One region of the Solibacillus sp. FSL R5-0449 genome, then DNA from elsewhere that is predicted to be linked to it. Evidence: riboswitches for the same ligand, from Rfam matches in the RefSeq annotation. Region 1 holds a riboswitch; each other region holds the start of a gene.

The links. Region 1 has a riboswitch for thiamine pyrophosphate ahead of MKY27_RS09225 (3-oxoacyl-ACP reductase). Riboswitches for the same ligand answer to the same signal wherever they lie in the genome.
Region 2: another riboswitch for thiamine pyrophosphate. It lies ahead of thiW (energy coupling factor transporter S component ThiW); the one in region 1 lies ahead of MKY27_RS09225 (3-oxoacyl-ACP reductase).
Region 3: another riboswitch for thiamine pyrophosphate. It lies ahead of tenA (thiaminase II); the one in region 1 lies ahead of MKY27_RS09225 (3-oxoacyl-ACP reductase).
Region 4: another riboswitch for thiamine pyrophosphate. It lies ahead of thiT (energy-coupled thiamine transporter ThiT); the one in region 1 lies ahead of MKY27_RS09225 (3-oxoacyl-ACP reductase).

The regions. Positions count from the first base shown of each region.
Region 1 is NZ_CP150239.1:1,883,514-1,885,716, forward strand. Features, by position in the region: gene queF (preQ(1) synthase) at 1-281, opposite strand, end outside; PreQ1 riboswitch class I at 404-450, opposite strand; gene MKY27_RS09225 (3-oxoacyl-ACP reductase) at 591-1,352, opposite strand; TPP riboswitch at 1,510-1,608, opposite strand; TPP riboswitch at 1,666-1,762, opposite strand; gene MKY27_RS09230 (hypothetical protein) at 2,037-2,203, opposite strand, start outside.
Region 2 is NZ_CP150239.1:2,718,834-2,721,036, forward strand. Features, by position in the region: gene MKY27_RS13600 (nucleotidyltransferase) at 1-112, shown strand, start outside; gene MKY27_RS13605 (cupin domain-containing protein) at 192-758, shown strand; TPP riboswitch at 868-956, shown strand; gene thiW (energy coupling factor transporter S component ThiW) at 1,049-1,549, shown strand; gene MKY27_RS13615 (VOC family protein) at 1,975-2,203, opposite strand, start outside.
Region 3 is NZ_CP150239.1:2,327,102-2,329,304, reverse strand. Features, by position in the region: gene MKY27_RS11615 (nitronate monooxygenase family protein) at 1-458, shown strand, start outside; TPP riboswitch at 638-736, shown strand; TPP riboswitch at 803-901, shown strand; gene tenA (thiaminase II) at 978-1,670, shown strand; gene thiM (hydroxyethylthiazole kinase) at 1,648-2,203, shown strand, end outside.
Region 4 is NZ_CP150239.1:3,046,037-3,048,239, forward strand. Features, by position in the region: gene map (type I methionyl aminopeptidase) at 1-518, opposite strand, end outside; gene thiT (energy-coupled thiamine transporter ThiT) at 708-1,274, opposite strand; TPP riboswitch at 1,376-1,484, opposite strand; gene MKY27_RS15330 (DUF4870 domain-containing protein) at 1,600-1,932, shown strand; gene MKY27_RS15335 (SMC family ATPase) at 2,179-2,203, opposite strand, start outside.

The DNA of each region.
Region 1 (2,203 bases):
TGGTTGCGGAAACTAAATAAATACAATTTCAGCGACTTACTCTCAACAATTTTTTTATCAGGAATATATGAAATATACATCGTTGCAAAATCCGGTTGCTGCGTAATCGGACAAAGACTTGTAAACTCCGGGCAGTTAAACTTCACAAAATAATCACGGTCTACATGTAAATTGTCTACAGACTCTAATACTTCTGGTGCATAAGCAAATGTGTACTTTACATTTTGATTTCCTAATAATGTTAAATCCTCTAATCCTTCTGTTTGGTGACGACCAGACATAAAAAAAACCTCCTTAAGTTAATACCGGAGTATTCCAAGGAGGGCGAACTATAACATCTCTAATCAAACTATTGGAGGCATAAAAAAAACCACATCCAATATGGACATGGCGTAATATACATGTATCCATAGTTTTTTATAGAGGGTATCAGCTATGAACCTCTCCTGAACAACTCAGGTATTTCAATAATTTACATTGTAGTATATATTGTTCTTACTGTAAATCAATATTTTCAAAATTATGGTTTTCTCTATATCCCAGTAAGCCTATCAGTAGGATTCATCTTAAAGAGAGATATAAGTTTGCTCTTAATCCATTACAAGACCGCCATCAACGACTAAATTCTGCCCAGTGATGGCACTTCCCCAAGGAGATGCAAAGAATAATGCCACTTCCGCTAAATTTTTTGGTGTTGCCACTCTTTGTAAAGGGGTTATGTTTTCAATCAATTGAAATACTTCTGCTGTTGTCACTTTACTTGCATCCGTTTGTTTTAATAGTCCACCAGACATCATATTGACTGTAACGCCATACTCCCCTAACTCTTTCGCCATGTTACGTGTAAATCCGAGCAATGCTGCTTTAGCTGTTGTATATTCATGATAAGCTACTACCGGATTCTGAAATAAGTTTGTCCCAATATTAATAATACGACCAAATTCCAGTTCTTTCATATCCTCAATGCATGCTTGAATACTATTTAAAGCACCCTTAATCGTTCCTTCAAATTGCTTATTGTAATCGGTCCATTGAAGCCCAAACACATTTTTTTGTGTGAGTGGATTAAATTCAAAATCAATCAATGCATTATTAACAATGGTTGTAATCGGGGTATGAAAATACTCTTTTGCCTTTTTAACCATTTGCTTCACTTCTTGTTGATTGCGGATATCTGCTTGTAAAGCGATAACTTGAGAACCCAAACTTTGTGCTAAATGTTGCGCTTTTTCCTCACTCTTATAATAATTCAGTACGACATTAGCTCCCTCTTTGACAAATGCTTTTACGAGTTCTTCTCCAACACCTCTACTTGCGCCTGTAACTAAAACGGTTTGTTCATGTAATTTCATCATCATTTCCCCCTAATTATTTTTTGTCAGTTGTTTGAATAACCAGACCATTTTCAAACTTCCCATAAAACTCTATCCGTTTTCCTCCTCGCTGGATTTAGATGGACGTAAGTGCAAAAAACGTCTCTATTAATATAGAGACGCCAAAAAAGTGTATACTACACCTATAATTGCTCCCTACGTCAGTATTAACTGTCAGGTTCTAAGGGTCAGGTTTTAACCTTCTCAACACGAATGTGTCCCCCTGCAATTAAAGTATTTGCATAAGAAAAGCTCCACGTAAATTACGCGGAGCCATAGTAAGTACAGAAAAATAGATATGTACTTTGCTCCCTACGTCCGTATTAACGGTCAGGTTCTAAGGGTCAGGTTTTACCTTCTCAACACATTGTGTCCCCCTGCAAATGCATTTAATTAGATTGATTCTATCAAAATGGGTTCAATAAAACAAGTACTCATAAGTTAAACTGGAAATAGCCTACTGTATAGATATTTAATATTACACATTTACCCCAATCTTTATCACGCCTAATAAACGAAATTCTCATTAATTTAATCAGCATCTGTTTGCGTTGCTTTTTCCTATTTAAAAAAGCAATAGAGAAATGATAACGGACGAGTTCAAAACTAAACATGTGAATATTGTATTGCACTTCTAGTGGTCTAACTATATCTCTCATAAATTTATATTATCTTAATTTTCTTTAACTGTGATTCTCTTGTTATCTCTCTTTTCCCGTGGGTAATTTCGTTATAAGTATAATAAGTATGGGACTGCATATTACCTTCTTTTGGAATTGGTAAATGGTTCAAATTCTTTTCGATTTTTAGAATATAAAACTTATAATCTT
Region 2 (2,203 bases), 840 kb from region 1:
ATTAAGTGATGAAAGAGTTATGCTCGTCCACTTTGCAGAAATTATTGTATGTGGTGCTACTCTGTTTATTTTAATTTTTACATTAATCAATGCGCTATATGCATATTTTTAAGTGGCGTGCTACTATCGGCAATAGGCACACCCCGTTAAATTATCGCATACTTTAACTACAATAAAAAAGAGGTGAACGATTGAATCCGAATCATGTTTCAGCGCAACCGCAGTTTACATTCGATCTTAATAAAAACCCGTTGTTCATTAAAGACCAGCATAATTTTATTAATGTAATGGGTGTCAACCAGTTGAATACGCTGGATAATATATCGCTGCTTGATATTTATTTGAGTGCCAATAATGTCATTGAGCCGCACTACCATCAAAATGCGGCGGAACTTGTTTACTGTATCACGGGAAGGGCGATTGTTTCGATTTTGAATCCTTTTACGAAACAGCTGATGCATTTTCCGATTAGCCCCGGTCAAGTGGCGAACGTTCCTCAAGGGTGGTGGCATTACGAAGTTGCTACGCAAAACAACACGCATCTGCTTGCCATTTTTAATGCTCCGACACCTGAAGTGATTTTAGGTTCCGACCTGCTTAAGCTGACACCGGCAAATATTATGGCCCATACTTATGGCATGAATGAAAATCTGTGGCAGCAGGCAGTTGCACCTGTCCGACCTAATACTTTCATCGGTCCGCCAAACCCTTGGCAGCACGCCCAGCCCGCTAATTATGGCGGCGGATATGAGCAGTGATTGCACTCGGTCAAAGGGAGTAAGTTTCAAAAAAGTGCTTGCATTGTGAAGTGGTCATGTTATGATTATTGTGAAATTAACCTAATATTGGAAGCAGATAATCTGCTCGTCAAACTACTAGGGGCGCCTTTTGGCTGAGAAGTACCCTTTGCACCTGATCTAGGTAATACTAGCGTAGGAAAGTAGTGTCGATTCCCTATTTTTATTTTTTTTATAGGCTACGATACCACTTTCTTCATTGAAAGTGGTTTTTTTGTTGCAAAAATTAATGTAAAGGATGGATGGTTGAAATGAATAAAACGAGAAAGCTTACATACTCCGCGATTATAGCAGCGATTACAACGATTCTCAGCAGTATGGTGTATATCCCATTAGGATTCGCGAAAATTTTTCCGATACAGCATTTTGCCAATGTCGTCTCGGCCGTACTTCTCGGTCCATGGTATGCGGTATTGCAGGCGTTTCTTACATCAACGTTAAGAAACTTGATGGGGACAGGCAGTCTATTTGCTTACCCTGGAAGCATGATTGGTGCCCTTCTCGCGGCATTGTTGTTTGCGAAAACGAAGAAGCTGGCGTTTGCCGCTTTGGGTGAAGTGGTCGGGACAGGGTTACTTGGTGCAATGGCTACTTATCCGATTGCGATATTATTTTTAGGTCAGGAAGCGGCGCTGTTCGGTTTTGTCCCGGCCTTTATGATGAGTTCGTTTGCGGGTGCAATTTTAGGCTATGGCTTGCTGAAAGTGATGGTGAAAAACCGGGCGTTTGGCGGGATGCTTAATGCGGGGTGAGTCGCTGAGGTTGGGGCGGTTTTATTAGAAGATTTTCGGTGGTTATTAGAACATTTGGGTGGGTTATTAGAACAATTTTTTGCTAGAGAATTTTTTGTATTATTGTATCGATTTTATTAGAAGAATTGGTGCGGTTATTAGAACTTTTGCGGGTTATATTAGAACAATTTATTTATAGAGATCTGTTTTCACCGGCTTACCGATTTTATTAGAAGATTTGAGCGTTTATTAGAACTTCCGGGCGGGATATTTGAAGATCTGCGGACGATATTAGAACATATGACAGACTTATTAGAACAACCGATACTTATATTAGAACATCTCACTTTTATTAGAAGATTATAAAATATATTAGAACAACTCAGACCTTTATTAGAAAATGAAGAGCCGGGTATCAATCAACGCATGACACCCGGCTCATTTCATTAAGCTAAATTAATCTGCCACGACACGCCGTAACGGTCATTGAGCCAGCCGAACTTCTTACTGAAACCGTAATCCCCGATTGGCATTAGCGGATGGCCGCCTTCAAGCAGTTTTTCATACAGATAGTCGGTTTCCTCTTCTGTATCACATGTAATAAAAATAGAAAACGACGGGGTGAAGTCAAATTCATGTTTCAAATTGCTGTCAATGCACATAAATTCCTGACCT
Region 3 (2,203 bases), 440 kb from region 1:
TTGACGGTCCGTTAGCATTATCAGGATCCATCGCACGAGGCCATTCCGTATTGGCAGCACAGGCGATGGGTGCTGATTTCGGCTATATTGGCTCACCATTTATCGCGACTGAAGAAGCTTTTGCGCGTCAAGAATATAAACAGATGATTGTGGATAGTACAGCAGAGGATATTATATACAGTAATTTATTTACAGGAATCCACGGAAATTATTTGAAAGGCTCTATTATGAATGCGGGGATGGATCCAAATAATCTCAAAGAAAGTGATCCTTCTGCGATGAACTTTAACGATAATAACGCAAAAGCCTGGAAAGATATTTGGGGAAGCGGGCAAGGAATTGGTGCAATTAAAGAGATTACCTCTACCCAGCAATATGTTGATAAACTGGCTGAGGAATATGCGCAGGCTTATCAAGAAATGACTGGTAAACGATCGACAGTAGCCCATTTACAATAGTCAACGTCGATTGCGGTAAAACAAAGATGCTATTTTCTCTAAGGGGAAATAGCGTTTTTTTCTGAGCACTAAAAATAGCTTTACTTTCTGGAATGATTCCCTAAATATAGTAGTAATTTCATAATTTTTCGAATTCCCTTGCCCGGGTTGAATTAATTTGTTACACTCTGGGTAATTAAATGCATTTGCGGGGGGACACAGCAGTGTTGAGAAGGTTAAAACCTGACCCTTAGAACCTGGCCGTTAATACGGACGTAGGGAGCAAAGTACACGCTATACATATGTACTTACTTTGACTCCGCGTATCCTTTACGTGGAGTCTTTCTTTTGCAAATATACACGCATTTGATTTGCGGGGGGACACAGTAGTGTTGAGAAGGTTAAAACCTGACCCTTGGAACCTGGCCGTTAATACGGACGTAGGGAGCAATGAAAAGTGGTACTTACACTTTTTGGGGACGTCTCTCTATATAGAGGCGTCTTTTTTTGTGCTTCCGCCAACAAAAAGGAGGAGTAACAATGGGATTTTGTGAAAAGGTAAGGAAAGAAACGGATTTTTATTGGGAGGCTAGCTTCTATCATCCATTTGTACAAGGGATTGCAGATGGAAGTTTACCGCTGGAGAAGTTTAAGTTTTATATGCTGCAGGATGCATATTATTTAAAACATTATACGAAAGTTCTTGCTCTTGCAGCTGCAAAAGCGACTACGGATGACGATGTTCAATATTTTCTGCAAACAGCAAAATTTATTCATGACGCAGAGTTGGAGTTGCATCGTACAACGTTTAAAGAATTAGGCGTGACAGCGGATGATTTGGAGCAATTCGAAGCGGCTCCAGCAGCCTATAACTATGTAAGCCATATGTATAATGCGGTGCATAACGGAGATGTAGCTGAAGCATTTGCGGCAATTTTACCTTGCCCGTGGCTGTATCAGGAAATTGGGCAAAGGTTAAAAGATGCACGCCCGAATGTCCCCCTTTATGAACAATGGATTGCACTCTATGCGTCCGAGGAGATGCTACAAAATATTGAAATACAAAAGTCAATGCTGGATCGATATGCGAAAGAACAACCAGCAAAGGTAAAAGTCTTGCAGGAACATTTTAAGAAAAGCTGTTATTACGAATGGATGTTTTGGGAGATGCCTTGGACGAAGCAAAACTGGGAACAAGGGGTGTATGTCAATGAGCCTGCAAGCAATTCATAAAAATCAGCCGTTAGTACATTGCATTACAAATTATGTCGTCGCAAATTTTACAGCGAATGGTTTGCTTGCGGTAGGTGCCTCACCGGTAATGGCGGATGCGATCGAAGAAGCGGGAGAAATGGCTGCTCAGTCAAGTGCATTACTTTTAAATTTGGGTACTTTGAATGAACGGACAGTAGCATCGATGAAGGAAGCAGGATTTAGCGCAAATAAGCATCATACTCCGGTTGTTCTGGATCCAGTAGGAGTAGGGGCAACAAAGTTTCGAATTGAGACAGCACGACAATTGCTCTATCTTCTAAAGATTGATGTTATCCGCTGCAATATTGGAGAATTGGCGGCTTTTGCGGGAGCGGATTGGACTTCCAAAGGTGTTGATAGCGGTAATGGACATATCGATGTTGCAGCGACGGCCAAACAGCTGGCGAATCACTATCAATCTATTGTAATCGTTACAGGAGAACAAGATGTGATTACGGATGGGGAAAGAGTTGAATTTGTAACGGGTGGTCATGAAAAAGTGACAAAAATGA
Region 4 (2,203 bases), 1.2 Mb from region 1:
AATGATTTCCCTAAACCATGACCTGTTAAGTTCATAATTACTGTTAAACCGTGATCACGTGCTTCACGCTCTACCGCTTTACCGATTTGATTTAATTTCGAACCTGCTTTAACCTTTGTCATCGCACGATCAAATGCCGATTTTGCTACAGTACAAAGTTTTTCTTTATCTTCATAACCTTCACCAACGACAAATGAAATACCTGTATCTGCAAAATAACCGTTTAAAGAGCCCGAAACATCTATGTTTACAATATCGCCTTCTTTAATGACCTTGTTCCCTGGAATACCATGTGCAACTTCGTGATTTACTGAAATGCATGTATATCCCGGAAAATCGTATTCGCCTTTAGGACCGGAAACCGCGCCTGCTTCTGCAAACATACGGCCTGCAATCTCATCTAATTCTTTCGTTGTCACGCCAGGTACTGTCGCAGCTTTCATCGCCTCACGAATTTCAGCACAAACGCGTCCGATTTTTTTAAACGCCTGGATTTCTTCTTGAGTAGTAACAATCATGTGTAACTTCCTTCCTCTTAAACAATGTCTATCCTTAACTATAGCATACTTAAAATCGGTTGTAATTGTTCAAGGATTTTAAAATTTGCCGTTTTATTACTAATTTAGTACGACTTTCTACTATTAAATGGAGAAAAAGCTTGCAGCGGGCGAAGTATCCCTTGCTGCAAGCCTTGTATTTTCTATATATTATGTTGTTTTTACTTTTTGCAGCAAACGAGGGGCAGATGTGAATAAAATAACTGCGATGATTGCCGTAAGTATAGTAGCAGGTACCATATAAGTACTGTTGTAAATAATTGAGTAGGCCCATACATTATCATCGCCTGCATATTCTTTAAAGAACACGACACCTGCGAGCAAGTGCGAAACAAATCTTAAAGCTCCGCCAACAAGTGCTCCAATGACAATATAAAGTGCCATTTTTACTTTATTGAGCGATTGTGTAGCCTCTAATAACGGCTTTCTTACAATTGCCGCTAACCCTACTACTGTAAACGCAAGCCCGTAATCTAATATTGCCTGTAACCAGTGGACAATGTACGCACCGAACATCATTTGCATGACACCGATCAGCAAGCCAGTTGTCAGTCCTGCCGTTAATCCCCAACGAATGGCCATTAACATAATCGGTACCATAACAAAACTGATCGATCCGCCTTGTGCCCACATCTTAAAGGATACTTGATCCAATACAAGTCCGATGGCAGCAAATATTGCAATTTCCACCATCATTAATAATTTCTTTCTGTCCATAACAATTCCCCTTTCTTTTTATCCGATGTAACAAAAGTGAAGAGGGATAGAAAAAGTAAAAAAACGATAATCAGGACAAAAGCCTGACTATCGTTTGAACAGTCGGATTCTATCCACATCCCTACGCAAGTGCTAACTTACAGGTTCAAAGAGTCAGTGCAATCCCGTGCACAATCTCAGCCGACTTTCTCGGCACCCCTTGTGGTACATCTAATTTTTATTGTTTGAACATGCTCATTGTAACGAATATTTTTACAACTTTCAACAGCTATTATTTTGAAACGTACTAGAATTACATATAATAGATACGAAGGAGTGATGAATAGTGGATCAATCGAAAGGTTTAAGTGCATTAAGCTATTTAAGTTTTTATTTTGCACCGTTTATTTTACCGTTAATTATATTTATTGTTACGAAAGATGATGCCGTTAAAGGCCATTCTAAAAAAGCATTCATTTCCCAACTCATACCGATACTGTTAGGGATTCTGTATATTATTTACCTTTTCACTTCCGTTCTTTCCTTAAATGATACGTTGACCTTAAGTTTCCAGGATTTTTTCTTTAGTTCGCATTTTATCGGATTTATTCTTTTAGTCGTTATTACGTTCATCCTGGCGATTTGGAATTTAGTTCTAGCGATTAAAGTTTTACGTTAATGTTTATGAAAGCTCCTATTTTGGGTATATTTTTTATACGAAATGTATTCGTTAAGGAGTGTTTACTAATGAAATTAAATAAGCTTATTAAAACAGCAATTAAATATGGACCAATCGTGTACCCAATCATAAAAAAAATGATGGACAACAAAAAATCAACACCGCAACCTGCAACTACACGACGAACTCCAAAACGCTAACAAAAACACATTTCCCACTTTTGCGTGAGGGAAATGTGTTTTTATTTTATTTAATAATAATCTCTGTTTTA